DNA from 3 places in the Granulicella tundricola MP5ACTX9 genome. Region 3 is predicted to be linked to each of the others. Evidence: predicted binding sites of a transcription regulator. Region 3 holds the regulator's gene; each other region holds the start of a gene.
The links. Region 3 encodes LexA, which represses DNA repair genes until DNA is damaged. Its sites were predicted from a motif close to CANTTCGCTTTTTATTCGC; they were not measured.
Positions count from the first base shown of each region.

Region 1 (4,075 bases), on a different replicon from region 3:
TGCATTTGCAGGCAGCTTTAGCTTTGTGAGCCTACACCTGCTTTTTTTCCTTGGCTGGATCGTAGCCAATACCTTGAACGTGCCGGGTATACCGCATTTCGATCCTTCACCCTATTCGTTGTTGGCAACGCTGGTCGCCGTAGAAGCGATTCTCCTGGCAAGCTTTATCCTGATGCGCCAGGCACGCATGGGCCGAAGAGCTGACGAGCGGGATCACCTCATGTTGCAGATCCTTCTCCTTACGGAGAAAGAGATTACGGCGGTGCTGAGCATGGATCGGCAGATCGCAAAGCAGATGGGTCTCGAGAAAGTCGCAAATACGACTGAGATCAGAGAACTCAGCCAACACACATCCATCGAGGATGTGGCCCAAACCATCCGCGACACAATCTCGGAAAATGAAGGCTGAAACTGCTAGGCAATGACTTTGAGAGGGAAACGATGCGCAAAATTCTACTTGGACCTGATTCTCGAAAGACCAACGAAGCAGCCACAGACTGGATTGACCTTTGTGAACAGACGACAGCTGAGATCTCATCCGAAGACCACCTTCATCCACTTGAAGACGCCTTGCGCTTGGGTACTGAAGGTGGGTGGCGAGCATCCACTCCGGGCCCACAGCAGATTAGATTGAAGTTTAATAGCCCTCAGCACATCCGGCGTATAAGGCTGGAATTCACAGAAACCCAGGTAAGCCGCTCCCAGGAGTTTGCCCTCTTTGTGACAACAGCTCGGGAGCCACGGCGTGAGATTCTGCGGCAGCAATGGAGCTTCAGTCCGAGCGGCTCTACGACTGAGTTGGAAGACTACAAGGTCGATCTACCTGGAGTGACTGTGATCGATTTGGAGCTAGATCCTGGGAGACACGATGCAGGAGTATTCGCCAGCTTGCAAGCGTTGCTGATTGGATAGTGCATGGAAGTCGCTCAGCGGGAATCGAGCTGCTTCATTGTGGCCGTGTCACGCTGGCCGGCGAAGTGTATGGCCAATGCTTCTCTGAAGACTGTCGCCTCAAACCCAAACTTGTCAGCCACCTCAGCGAACAGGGTCATCGAGGAGTGAAATTTCAGATTGTCTGGATATCCGAAGATATCGTCGACTGACTTTCCACGAACGCGATTGACAAGAGCCGTGCACACTTCTAGTCGACGTCCCAGCACCCGATGCTCCAGATAGGCTGCTCCCTCTTCAAGGCTGGAGATAGCAAATCGTTGAGCTGTAGGACTTGAACCCAGGCCCTTGATTTGAGGGAAGATGAACCACATCCAATGGGATCGCTTTTGTCCCGCTTCGAGTTCTGCGCGGGCCGCATCGAAGGTGGACTCCTGGGCATTGATGAAACGTTGCAGGTTGTAGGGATCCGACTGGGTTTCCAAAACTTTCGCCTCAGCTGCGTTTGATGTGCTTTACCTCTACACGGTAGCTGCTGAAGGAGAATCGGCCCGGGCGCGCTGTTCGGCTCATGGAATGAGCGACTTATTCCTGAAAAGGCTACGCACCAGAAACGGTGCACGTTGACTTTGCACAGGCCGAGAGAGCTATGCTTAGGCGAACACGGGCGAATAAAAGGCGAAATAACAGATGGGCTACTCCTCACAAAGCGCAATGCTGAAACGCGAGATCGAGGCGAAGCTTTCATCGCGCATTCCTGCTGCTTTGTCGCCCCAGGCGTTGCAGGCTCCGCGTCTGATGAGTTCCGGCGTTTTGGCGATCGACGGGTTGCTTGGCGGGGGATTGCCGATTGGAGGAGTGACGGAGTTCACCGGGCTGGCCAGCTCCGGTCGAACTTCGCTGGCATTCTCTCTGCTTCGAGGAGCAACGGCCGACTCTGCCTGCGCCTACATCGACGTGGATGACACGTTCGACCCGAAGTGCGCCGCTGCCTCTGGAGTCAACCATCAGAACCTCTTGTGGGTCCGGGTGGCTAGCCTGCGCCCCCGAGCGGAGGTAGAGCCCTCTTCCCCAGCTCCCACCTCCAGGATCGGCCAAGCCGAAGCAGGAAAGATGGTGGGGGGACACTGCGGGAGCAATCATCCACGAACGGAGACTAAGGGCCTCGATGCCGCGCTGGGCCAGATGCTCATGCAAAAGGCTGAGACAAGACTTCAGAAGATGGAAGGCACTCCTGGCTACCCTAACGGGAAGTTGAGCCTTGCCGCAGCTCCTGAGGAGCAGGTCGCTTACGAGCACTTCAATGCTCGTCACGCGGATGAGTCCGATCCCATCCGGCAAGCAGATCGTCGTGCTGCCACCGAGGCCCGTGATCGGGCTCAAGCCCCCGTCCTGGTCACTTCTGCCGGCAAGAAGATTGAGAAACCATGGAGCCGTTTGGATAAGGCGATTCGCGCCACCGATCAAATCCTTCAGTCAGGCGGTTTCCGCGTCGTCGTTCTCGATCTCGCTTCCGTACCGCCGGAGCAGGCACTTCGAATCCCTTCGGCAACCTGGTTCCGCTTTCGGCGGGCCGCCCAGGAAAGCGATGCAATCTTTCTCCTGCTCACCCAGGTGGCTTGCGCACGATCAAGCGCGCTGTGTGTGCTGGACTGCTCGGCAGGAGCCCCAATGCTTTCAGGAAATCTCTTGAACGGTCTCTCGCGGACGGCGGAGGTCGCTCGTCAACGACTGAGCAGCCCATTCGCGAAGAAGGCTCCCGGCCGAGCCGTGAGCTGGCAAGCGGCACCCGCCTGGATGCGGGCGGCGGGGCAATAGACATGGGATACGCAGCGATCTACATCCCGGAGTTTCCGACGCTGGCCTGGTTGCGATTGGAGAAGCGCGCAAGAGTCCAGGCTGTTGCGGTAGTCGAGGGCAAAGCTCCGCTCGAACGAGTGGTCTCGTTCAACCGATCTGCGAAAGACCTGGGCCTGACCCACGGCATGAGCAAGGTCCAGGCGGACACCTCCGGTCAGGTCCTCTTTCACGAACGTTCTATTGCGGAAGAGAAGGCTGCACTCGAGATCCTGTTTGAAGCGGTGGAGCGGTTCTCTCCACGGGTGCAGATCATAGCTTCACCAGTCAACGGTTACGCGAACGGGAAGCAATCGGCCGCAGTGCTGCTCGTCGACCAGTCGGGCACCGAGACGCTGTTCGGCGATGCACGAAGCTACGCAGAAGCGATACGGAGCGCACTTCAGCAGCTGGATTTTGCATCGAATGTCGCGGTGGCGCCCAATGCGGAAGCAAGTCTCTTGCTGGCTCGAAGCTATTCCGGTGTAACGCAAGTGGATGCGAAGGACGTGCGATCCAAGCTCGCGCCTCTGCCGTTGTCGATGTTGACCGTAGAGGCTGCTACTCTGGCGACCCTGGGACGCTGGGGTATTCGCAACCTGGGAGAACTGGCTGCTCTTCCAGAGGCAGCCCTGGTCAGCCGGATCGGTCAACAGGGCAAGCGTCTTCAGCGTTTGGCCGTGGGATGCGAAGACCATCTGCTCGTTCCTCAAGACCCTTCCTTCGTTCTTACGGAGCATGTAGAACTCGATGGTCCACTTGAGTCGCTCGAACCTCTGCTCTTCATCCTGTCCCCGATGATCGAAACCCTGCTGCGGCAGACGATCAATCATGCCTATGCCTTGCGGAGTGTGACGATCACGCTTGAGCTCGAAAAAGCATCTCCGCACCGGTTGGAGGTTCGGCCTGCCGTTCCGGTCCAGAGCAAAGATCTCCTGCTCAAGCTGCTGCACCTCAAGCTACAGGCCGATCCTCCGCAGGCTGGTATTCTCGGCCTGACCCTGGACGCGGAGCCGGCGATTCCGCAGGTTGCGCAGCGTGGATTGTTCCAGTCCCAATTCCCGGAGCCAGACAAGCTTGACTTGCTTGTTGCACGCCTCAAGGCGGTCGTCGGTGAAGAGAATGTCGGTTCACCGATGCTTTCGAATAGCTTCTGTGATGACGAGTTTGTGATGGCACCGTTCCAGCCGAGTGCGGGTGGAAGGCTACCAACTCAGCCGATTGTTCCTCGGGCGGCGCTTCGGCGTTTCCGGCCTGCACAACAGGCGAAGGTGGTTTATCGCGATTCCATTCCTTCGATCCTGTTCTGGCGGGGCGAACGGCTGGAGCTCGGGACTGTAAGCGGTCC
Region 1 is NC_015058.1:90,929-95,003, reverse strand. It holds gene ACIX9_RS21875 (DUF1003 domain-containing protein) at 1-409, shown strand, start outside; gene ACIX9_RS21865 (DUF1810 domain-containing protein) at 927-1,376, opposite strand; gene ACIX9_RS21860 (P-loop NTPase family protein) at 1,606-2,709, shown strand; gene ACIX9_RS21855 (DNA polymerase Y family protein) at 2,712-4,075, shown strand, end outside.
Region 1: a site for LexA is predicted at 1,559-1,577, ahead of ACIX9_RS21860 (P-loop NTPase family protein). Genes of this name have one in related genera too.

Region 2 (4,075 bases), 1.3 Mb from region 3:
GCTGCTCCACCTTCGGCACGCTCAGCATATAGTTCGTGCTCACGGTCTTGCCTGCGGCGTCGATGTTCTCCCAGCCAGTCCGCACTAGCACCGCATCCGGCTGCCTCATCGCACCTCTCTCCAGCACCTCGCAGAAGTTCGGCCGAGCCACATCGTCGCTGGAAAGCAACGTGATCCAGTCACCCGTCTGGCTCGTCAGCGTGAAGTTGTACTGACCCGTCAGGTTCACTCCAGGCGGAGGCTGCACCCCACGAACCTTACCCGCATACCTCCGAATAATCTCCGCCGTCCCATCCGTGCTGTAGTGGTCGGAGATCACAATCTCATCCGGCGGACGAGTCTGCTGCAGCAGGGATTCAATCGTCTCTACCAAATACTCCGCCTGGTTGAAGGTCGGGATGCCAACTGAAAATCGCAATGGAGCCATGCTTTCTTGTAGCAGTAAATGCACGTCTTCGTCAGCTACATATACTCCACGCCGTACTGAACTGGGATCTGCGTAAACGCAATCCGAGTCGGAGCCGTGTCTCTCGCCGGCAGCATCCCCGCAAAGTGCAGCGTCGTATGCCCATACTTCAGGTTCAGCTTATCCATCGTCTTGGAAAGGTCCGCACGATTATCCGGATCGCCAAACAACGAAGCCTGATGCTCATCCTCCGGAATCAACTCCCGCAGCGTCACCCCAACAAAAAAAGGCCGTTCAAACTCTTCTCCCCTGGGCCTCTGCTTCCAAACATTCCGCAGCACATCCAGCAAGCTCAGCGTGTCCTGACAATCCTTGAACCGAGCCTCCATCGCCCACCCCTTGCTCTTGATCCCGCTGGAATGCTTCTTAGCCCCCATCCGCCCCGCCTGCTCGGTCGTCAACGCATACTTGATCGTCACCGTCATCGCACCCGCATAAAACTTCTCCATCCGCAGCCGCATGCTCGCCTTATGCAGCAGCTTGTGCGCGACGCTCCACGCACCTCCATCGCTCCGGAACTCCGGCCCCATCACATGGCTGTGCCCCAGCGACTTCTGCACCTCGCTCGCCACCGGAGCACCATCATCGCCCGTCTCACCGCCTCTCAGCCAGTGATACAGCCGGTCGCCCCACACCGAATCCCACAACCTATGCATCCCCGTCCGGTCCAGCGCCAGCAACTGCTCCATCGTCGTAATGCCCTTGCCGTTCAGCCTCTCCTCGGTCTTCGCCCCCACCCCCGGCAGATCCCGCAGCTCCAGATGTGCAATCGCCCTCGGCAACTGGGAAGGCAGCAGCCCGATCAGCCCATCCGGCTTCTGCATATCGCTCGCAATCTTCGCCAGGTACCGGTTCGGTGCCATCCCAATCGAGCACCGCAGCGTATCCCCCACATCGTCCTTGATCGCCTGCTTGATCTCCAGCGCAATCCGCCGTGCATTCGGCGGCTCACACTCCCGCCCCATCAACTGGCACACCATCTCGTCGATCGAAGGCGTATGCGCCACCGGGCAGCACCGCTCCACCGCCGCCGCAATCTCATGGGAAAACCGCGAGTACTCCGTATGCGACCCATTCACCAGGATGATCTCCGGACAGATCCGCTTCGCCTCGCCCACCTTCGTCAGCGTATGGATACCCAGCGCCTTCGCCTCGTAGCTCGCAGCAATCAGCGCCCCCGTATCGGCCATCGTCCCACACACACCCACCGGCTTCCCGCGCATCTCCGGATGAAGCTGCTGCTCCACAGACGCAAAGAAGCTGTTGAGGTCGATATGCAGAAATCCGAACCGATCGGGTTGGGGCACATCACTCACCCCACCATTCTATTCGCCCCGTCTTCGCCCCGCACCCACAATCCTCACCCTGCACCACCCCCAGTGCAGTCACACTCGTACTTGCCTTTCAAATAAAAAGCCGTCGCCTGTCTTATCTGTCCTTATCCCGTCTTGATCCGTCTTATCCCCGTTACGCCTTGCTTTTTCTATCCGCACCTCAACCTTTCGCATAAACTTCATTTATGCGTGAAAGTCTTTGTATTCTTCTGGCCTCTGGCCTTGCCGTATCTGCCTTCGCCCAGCCCGCGCACCACATTGCCCCTGCCAACCAGTCGGAGCGCCGCGCCACTCAAGCCTTTGAGAGCGCCAAAGCTCTCAGCCCGCTAGCCCTCCACTCTTTCCTGGAGCGCATGCCCAAAGGCGCGGACCTCCACATGCACCTCTCCGGCGCCATCTACGCCGAGACCTTCATCAAGGACGCCGCAGAGGACAATCTCTGCGTAGACCCCATCAAGCTTGCCTTCGCAAAAAGCATCGGCACTGACACCCCCAATCCCACCTGCGCCCCGGACAACGTCCTAGCCGCCACCGCCTTCAAAAATCAGCATCTCTACGACGCGCTCGTCGACTCCTTCTCCATGCGTGCCTACGTCCCCACCCCCGGCCATACTGGCCATGACCAGTTCTTCGACACCTTCGAAAAGTTCGGCGGCATCGCCAAAACCCACAAAGGTGAGTGGCTCGACGAGGTCGCATCCCGCGCCGCCGCCCAGAACGAGCAGTATCTCGAGATCATGGAGACCCCCACCTTCTCCAAGGCCGCAGCCCTCGGCTACAAGCTCGGCTGGCCCACCGCCCCCACCCCCCGCATCGTCACCACCGCCGCCACCTCAGTCCCGGACGACACCACCGGCACCCTGCCCGCAGAGCTCGCAGACCTCCGCGATAAGCTCCTCGCCTCAGGCCTCAAGGATGAGGTCGTAACAGACCGCGCCGAGTTCGCCAAGGCCCTCGCAGATCGCCGCCAGATCGAGCACTGCGGAACCCCCACCGCAGCCCCCGCCTGCGCAGTCCAGATCCGCTTCCTCTATCAGGTCCTCCGCGCCTTCCCCGCCCAGCAGGTCTTCGCCCAAACCCTCCTCGCCTTTGAGGTCGCCGACGCCGAGCTCGCCTCCGGCCCCAACGCCAACGTCGTAGGCCTCAACTTCGTCCAGCCGGAAGACAACTACATGGCCATGAGCGAGTATCACCGCCAGATGCTCATGCTGGACTACCTCCACTCCGTCTACCCTCGCGTCCACATCTCCCTCCACGCCGGCGAGCTCGCCCCCGGAATGGTCCCCCCCGCCGGCCTCTCCTTCCACATCCGCCAGGCGGTCGAGCTAGGCCACGCAGAGCGCATCGGCCATGGCGTGGACGTCATGTACGAGACAGACTCCAAGGGTCTCCTCAAAGAGCTCGCGGACAAACACATCATGGTGGAGATCAACCTCACCTCCAACGACGGCATCCTCGGCGTCTCCACCAACTACCACTCGCTCCCCGCCTACCGCGCCGCCCACGTCCCCACCGCCTTCTCCACGGATGACGAAGGCGTCTCTCGTATCGATCTCACCCACGAGTACGCCCGAGCGGTAAAGGACTTCAACCTCACCTACCCGGACCTAAAGCGCAGCGCCCGCACCTCGCTCGAGCACTCCTTCCTCCCCGGCCCCAGCCTCTGGGCCCACCCGGACGACTTCACCACCCTCAACTTCGCCTGCATCGGCCAGGCCATCGGCTCCCCCACCACCACCTTCGTCTGCGGCTCTTTCCTCAAATCAAGCCCCCGCGCCGCCCAGCAATGGGAACTCGAACACCGCTTCCAACTCTTCGAGTCCTCCCTCTGACCCATAAATAAAGGTTCGTCATTCTGAGCGAAGCTCAGAACCTCCGTATTGGCTGTTGTACTTGCTCTTGCACTCGCCGTTGTTCGTTCTAGCCGTCATTCTGCGCGAAGCGGAGAATCTCCGTAGTTGCCGTTGCACTTGCTCTTGTCACAAAACCAGCATCCTTCCACAGCCCCCAACCGTATAAGGAAGCACACCTCATGAAAAAAGCCATCTCCACGTTCCTCCAATTCCTCCTCTTCTTCGTTGTCTTCGGTGTAGGCTCCATCCTCGGCGGCCTCTTCGACCCCACCCATCTCCGCTGGTTCGTCACCCACCCCACCCTCACCTCCACCCGTTACTTCAAAGCCGACGGCCTCCTCCTCGCCTTTGCCGTCTATGTCCTCGTCATCCTCATAGAAGCCGCACGCAAGCGCATCTCCACCGCTGCCCCCTGGACCACC
Region 2 is NC_015064.1:369,543-373,617, forward strand. It holds gene ACIX9_RS01505 (glycosyltransferase family 2 protein) at 1-418, opposite strand, end outside; gene ACIX9_RS01510 (DNA polymerase Y family protein) at 463-1,782, opposite strand; gene ACIX9_RS01515 (adenosine deaminase family protein) at 1,986-3,632, shown strand; gene ACIX9_RS01520 (hypothetical protein) at 3,833-4,075, shown strand, end outside.
Region 2: a site for LexA is predicted at 1,792-1,810, ahead of ACIX9_RS01510 (DNA polymerase Y family protein). Genes of this name have one in related genera too.

Region 3 (4,075 bases):
GCTGGTCCATGTAGACCTTGCCGATGTCGGCCTCGTCTACCTTGCCCTGGACGTAGACCTGGTGGATATCGCCGACGGTCATGACGAGGGTGGCGGTGGAGCCGAGGACGAGGATGGAGCTGACGGCGTCACCCTTTTCCACGTCGCGGGAGAGGACGACTCCGTCCATAGGTGAGGTGATGGTGGTGTAGCTGAGCTGCTCTTGGAGCTGTTTGAGGGCGGCCTCTGCCTGCGCGACCTGCGCCTGCGCCTGGCGGAGCTTGGCGGTGTCGATGGTGATCTGCGATAAGGCCTTGTCGCGCGTATTGTTGGCGGCGAGGTAGCGCTGCTGCGCGTCGTCAAGCGCCTGGGCCGAGACTACGCCGTCCGAGTTCATCTGGCGGGCGCGGTCGTAGGTGTGCTTGATCATGGGGAGGTCGGGGGCCTCGGCGTTGACGCGGTCGAGGACGATGGCGGACTCGGCGGCGTGGGCGTTGGACTCTGCGGCGGCGAGGGTGGCCTTCTGGGCGGCGACCTGGTCGAGAATCTCCTGCTGGTCCAGCTGGGCGAGGACCTGGCCGCGGCGGACGGTGTCGTTGATGTCCGTGGAGAGCTGGGTGACGATGCCGGAGGCCTTGGATTTGACCTCGACCTGGGTGATGGGGTGGACCTTGCCGGTGGCGACGACGGACTTGGCGATGTCGGTGCGTTCCACCCGGACGAGCTGCGCGGGATCGATGGCGCCGGAGTGGCCGTGGGCTACGGCGGTGAGGCCGAGGACACCGACGAGAACGACGGCCGAGATGCTGAAGTAGAGGACTTTGCGGGATTTCTTTTTGGGGGCCATGCTCGCTCCGTTGGGGTGACGGAGAAAGATACGGCAGGGAGCTTCAGTTTGTTCCGTAGGTCTTTCCTAAATTACGGGAGGGCTTAAATCTCTACTGCAAGAGCTGTTTGATGGCTTCTTCGAAAGCCGCTCTATCCACGATGCCGGCGTGCGAGACGGCTATCTTACCGTTTCGATCAATCAGCAGGGTCAGAGGCATTTCCCGGAGGTGGAAACGCTCCCCAAGAGCGTCCGTGCCCACGGCGACGGGGTAGTTCATATTCCACTTCGCCATGAAAGGCTTGATCAATTCCGGCGTCTCGCCATACATATCCAGACCAATTACGGCGAGACCCTTGGGACGATATTTCTTATCGAAATCAACATACCAGGGGAGCTCTACCTTGCACCCGCCGCAGGTCGTGGCCCAGAAATCCAACAGAATGACCTGACCTTTGTAGCTTGAGAGGGTCAGCTGTTTGCCCTGAACGTCAGTGAGGGTAAAATCAGGGGCCGAAACACGCAGGGCGGCGGGGATCAGCTCATCCGCAGGTTTTGCCGTAGCAGGGAAGACAGTCATCAGCGCGAAAGCAGCCAGAAGTATGGGCTTATGCATGGCTCGATGCTAGCAGAGGGATGCCGCTCGTTCGAAGGTCTCAAGCGTATTTGCGGATGATGCCCAGGACCTTGCCCTGGATGCTGACGTTGGCGGCGGGGGCGTAGATGGGGGCCATCTCCTTGTTGGAGGGTTGGAGGCGGATCATGGCGCCTTCGCGATAGAAACGCTTGAGGGTGGCGTCGGCTCCGTCGATGAGGGCGACGACGATCTCGCCTTCGCGTGCGGTGCGGGTGCGCTCTACGAGAACGTAATCTCCGGAGACGATGTGCTCGTCGCGCATGGAGTCTCCGCGAACTTCGAGCGCGAAGACCTCACGGTTGCCGATGATGTCGCCGAGGGAGATGGATTCGGCGGTCTCGATGGCTTCGACAGGCTGGCCTGCGGCGATGCGGCCGAGCAGCGGCAGGCGCTCAAAGCCCTTTTTACTGGTGCGCGCGGGGAGCACGTCGATGGACCGGCTACGATTGTGGGCGCGCTGGAGCAGGCCTTTGTTCTGCAGGTTGGTGATGTGTTTGTGGACGGTTGCGAGCGAGTTGAGGCCAAGACCGGAGGCGATCTCCTCGTAGGAGGGGGAGTAGCCGTTCTTCGTGGTGAAGCCGGAGAGAAAGTCGATTACTTCCTTTTGCCGCCGTGTGATTGCCATGTCCGCAATTGTAGCGAATAAAAGGCGAACTGCAAGTATCAAAGTGGTGTACCGCAAAAGTTGTAGGAAAAGTGGACCCAAATTGGATTGATTTGGGAACGGGTTCCCATTTGGGATTGGACCTCTCACAGAACTCAACAAAGCATTGATTGTCCTGATGGAGCGGAAGAGAGTTAGTCCCATGCCCCTCTCGACCGGAACTGAGGGTGATGGTCAGAACAATGTGCTCTCCAGATGTGCCGCAACCAACTTGAGTAAAAAGGGGAATTGATTATGCGGGTACTGATCGTAGAGGACGATGCAGCTTTGGGAATCTTTCTGCAAAAGGGCCTGAAGCTGGAAGGACATGATGTGCAACTGGTTGGCGACGGCCAGGCGGGTCTGGACCATGCGATGGAGCATGCTCCAGACCTGATGGTGCTGGACCTGAGCCTGCCGAAGAAGGACGGAATCCAGGTGCTCGAAGAGATGCATGGGCACTTCGGGGGGACGTCTGTGTTGGTGCTGACGGGGCGGAACCAGGTCTCTGACCGGGTAAAGTGCCTGAACCTTGGCGCGGACGATTGCCTGCTGAAGCCGTTCAGCTTCAGTGAGCTGAATGCGCGGTGCAGGGCGCTGCTGCGGCGGCGACAGCACTCTGCCGATCAGACGCTACGCTATGCGGGCGTGGAACTGAACCGGATCGATCGGCGGGTGACGCGGGACGGGCTGTCCATTGAGCTGACGGGCAAGGAGTTTGCCCTGCTGGAGTTCCTGATGCAGGCACGGGGACGAACGTGCAGCCGCAGTGAATTGCTGCGGGAGGTGTGGCAGATGTCGCCGGATGCGGGGACGAACGTAGTGGATGTCTATGTGAACTACCTGCGCAAGAAGCTTGGGTCAACGCGGTCCGGCATTGGTGCTGACCGGGTGATCGAGACGGTGCGTGGTGAGGGCTACATGATGTCCATGGGCACGGAGCGCAGGCCGCCGGGCGCGGCGGTGCCGGACGGGCTGCAGGGTTCGCTGCGCGGTCCCGGGGCCGGTGTCTTCGGCCTGGGACTAGGCGCGCGTGCCAGCGCCTGAGGCGGGCGGGGCGGGGCTCGAAGACAGGATGAAGGCACTGATGGGCGAGCTGCGAATCGTCGTCCATGATCTGTACCAGCCGCTTTCGGCGTTGCAGTGCAGGCTTTATCTGGGCCGGATGGATACGGACCTGGAGAGCATGGGCGCGGCGATCGAGGAGAGCCTCGCCGAGTGCGAGCGCATCGTGGATCAGGTGCGGTTGCTTCAGAACAAATTGAAGTCTTAGCAGCATTTTCTGACTTGGGAAAGCAGGGGGCCATGGGAAGTTTGATATCGCAGGTAGCGGGCAGCAGTCCGCAGGGTGGGGTTCGGGCACGGACAGTGGTTTTGGCCAGTGCGGATGTGGATTTGAGGGGAAGGCTGCGGCGGTCTCTGAGCGCATTGCGCTGGACCGTGCTGGAGGCGGGCGGCGGCGCGGAGGCGATGGAGCTCACCGATACGGGCAAGCCTGAGGCGTTGCTGATTGACGAGTGGCTGCCGGACCTGGAGGCAGGGGAGCTGATGACTCAGCTCAGGATGATCTATCCGTTGATGGACGTGCTGCGGATGGATGGGGCACCGACTGGGGGTGCGGCAACCGGGCGAAGTCCGCGCCGGCACGAGCTGCTGCATGCGATCCGGGAGGCGCATGAAGCATCTCCGGCTCCGGTGAGCTTGCCAGTGCAGGCACCTTCCTCCCCTGAGCCGCTTGCAGCGGTTTCGGTGGCTTCTGAGATGGTGTATCCGGAGCTGACGGAGGCGGAGGTAAAGACGCTGCCTCTGCCGGCGGCGGCACCAATGGCAGCAGAGGCTCCTGCGGCTGCGTCGGTCAGGGCGGCGGGCATTGCCGATATGGTGGGCGAGTCGGCAGCGATGCGGGAGCTGGCGAGGATGATCCGGCTGGTTGCGCCACGGTCTGCGACGGTGCTGATCGAAGGCGAGACGGGGACGGGTAAGGAGGTCG
Region 3 is NC_015064.1:1,716,761-1,720,835, forward strand. It holds gene ACIX9_RS07370 (efflux RND transporter periplasmic adaptor subunit) at 1-826, opposite strand, end outside; gene ACIX9_RS07375 (peroxiredoxin family protein) at 918-1,421, opposite strand; gene lexA (transcriptional repressor LexA) at 1,462-2,067, opposite strand; gene ACIX9_RS07385 (response regulator transcription factor) at 2,341-3,132, shown strand; gene ACIX9_RS07390 (hypothetical protein) at 3,119-3,358, shown strand; gene ACIX9_RS07395 (sigma 54-interacting transcriptional regulator) at 3,391-4,075, shown strand, end outside.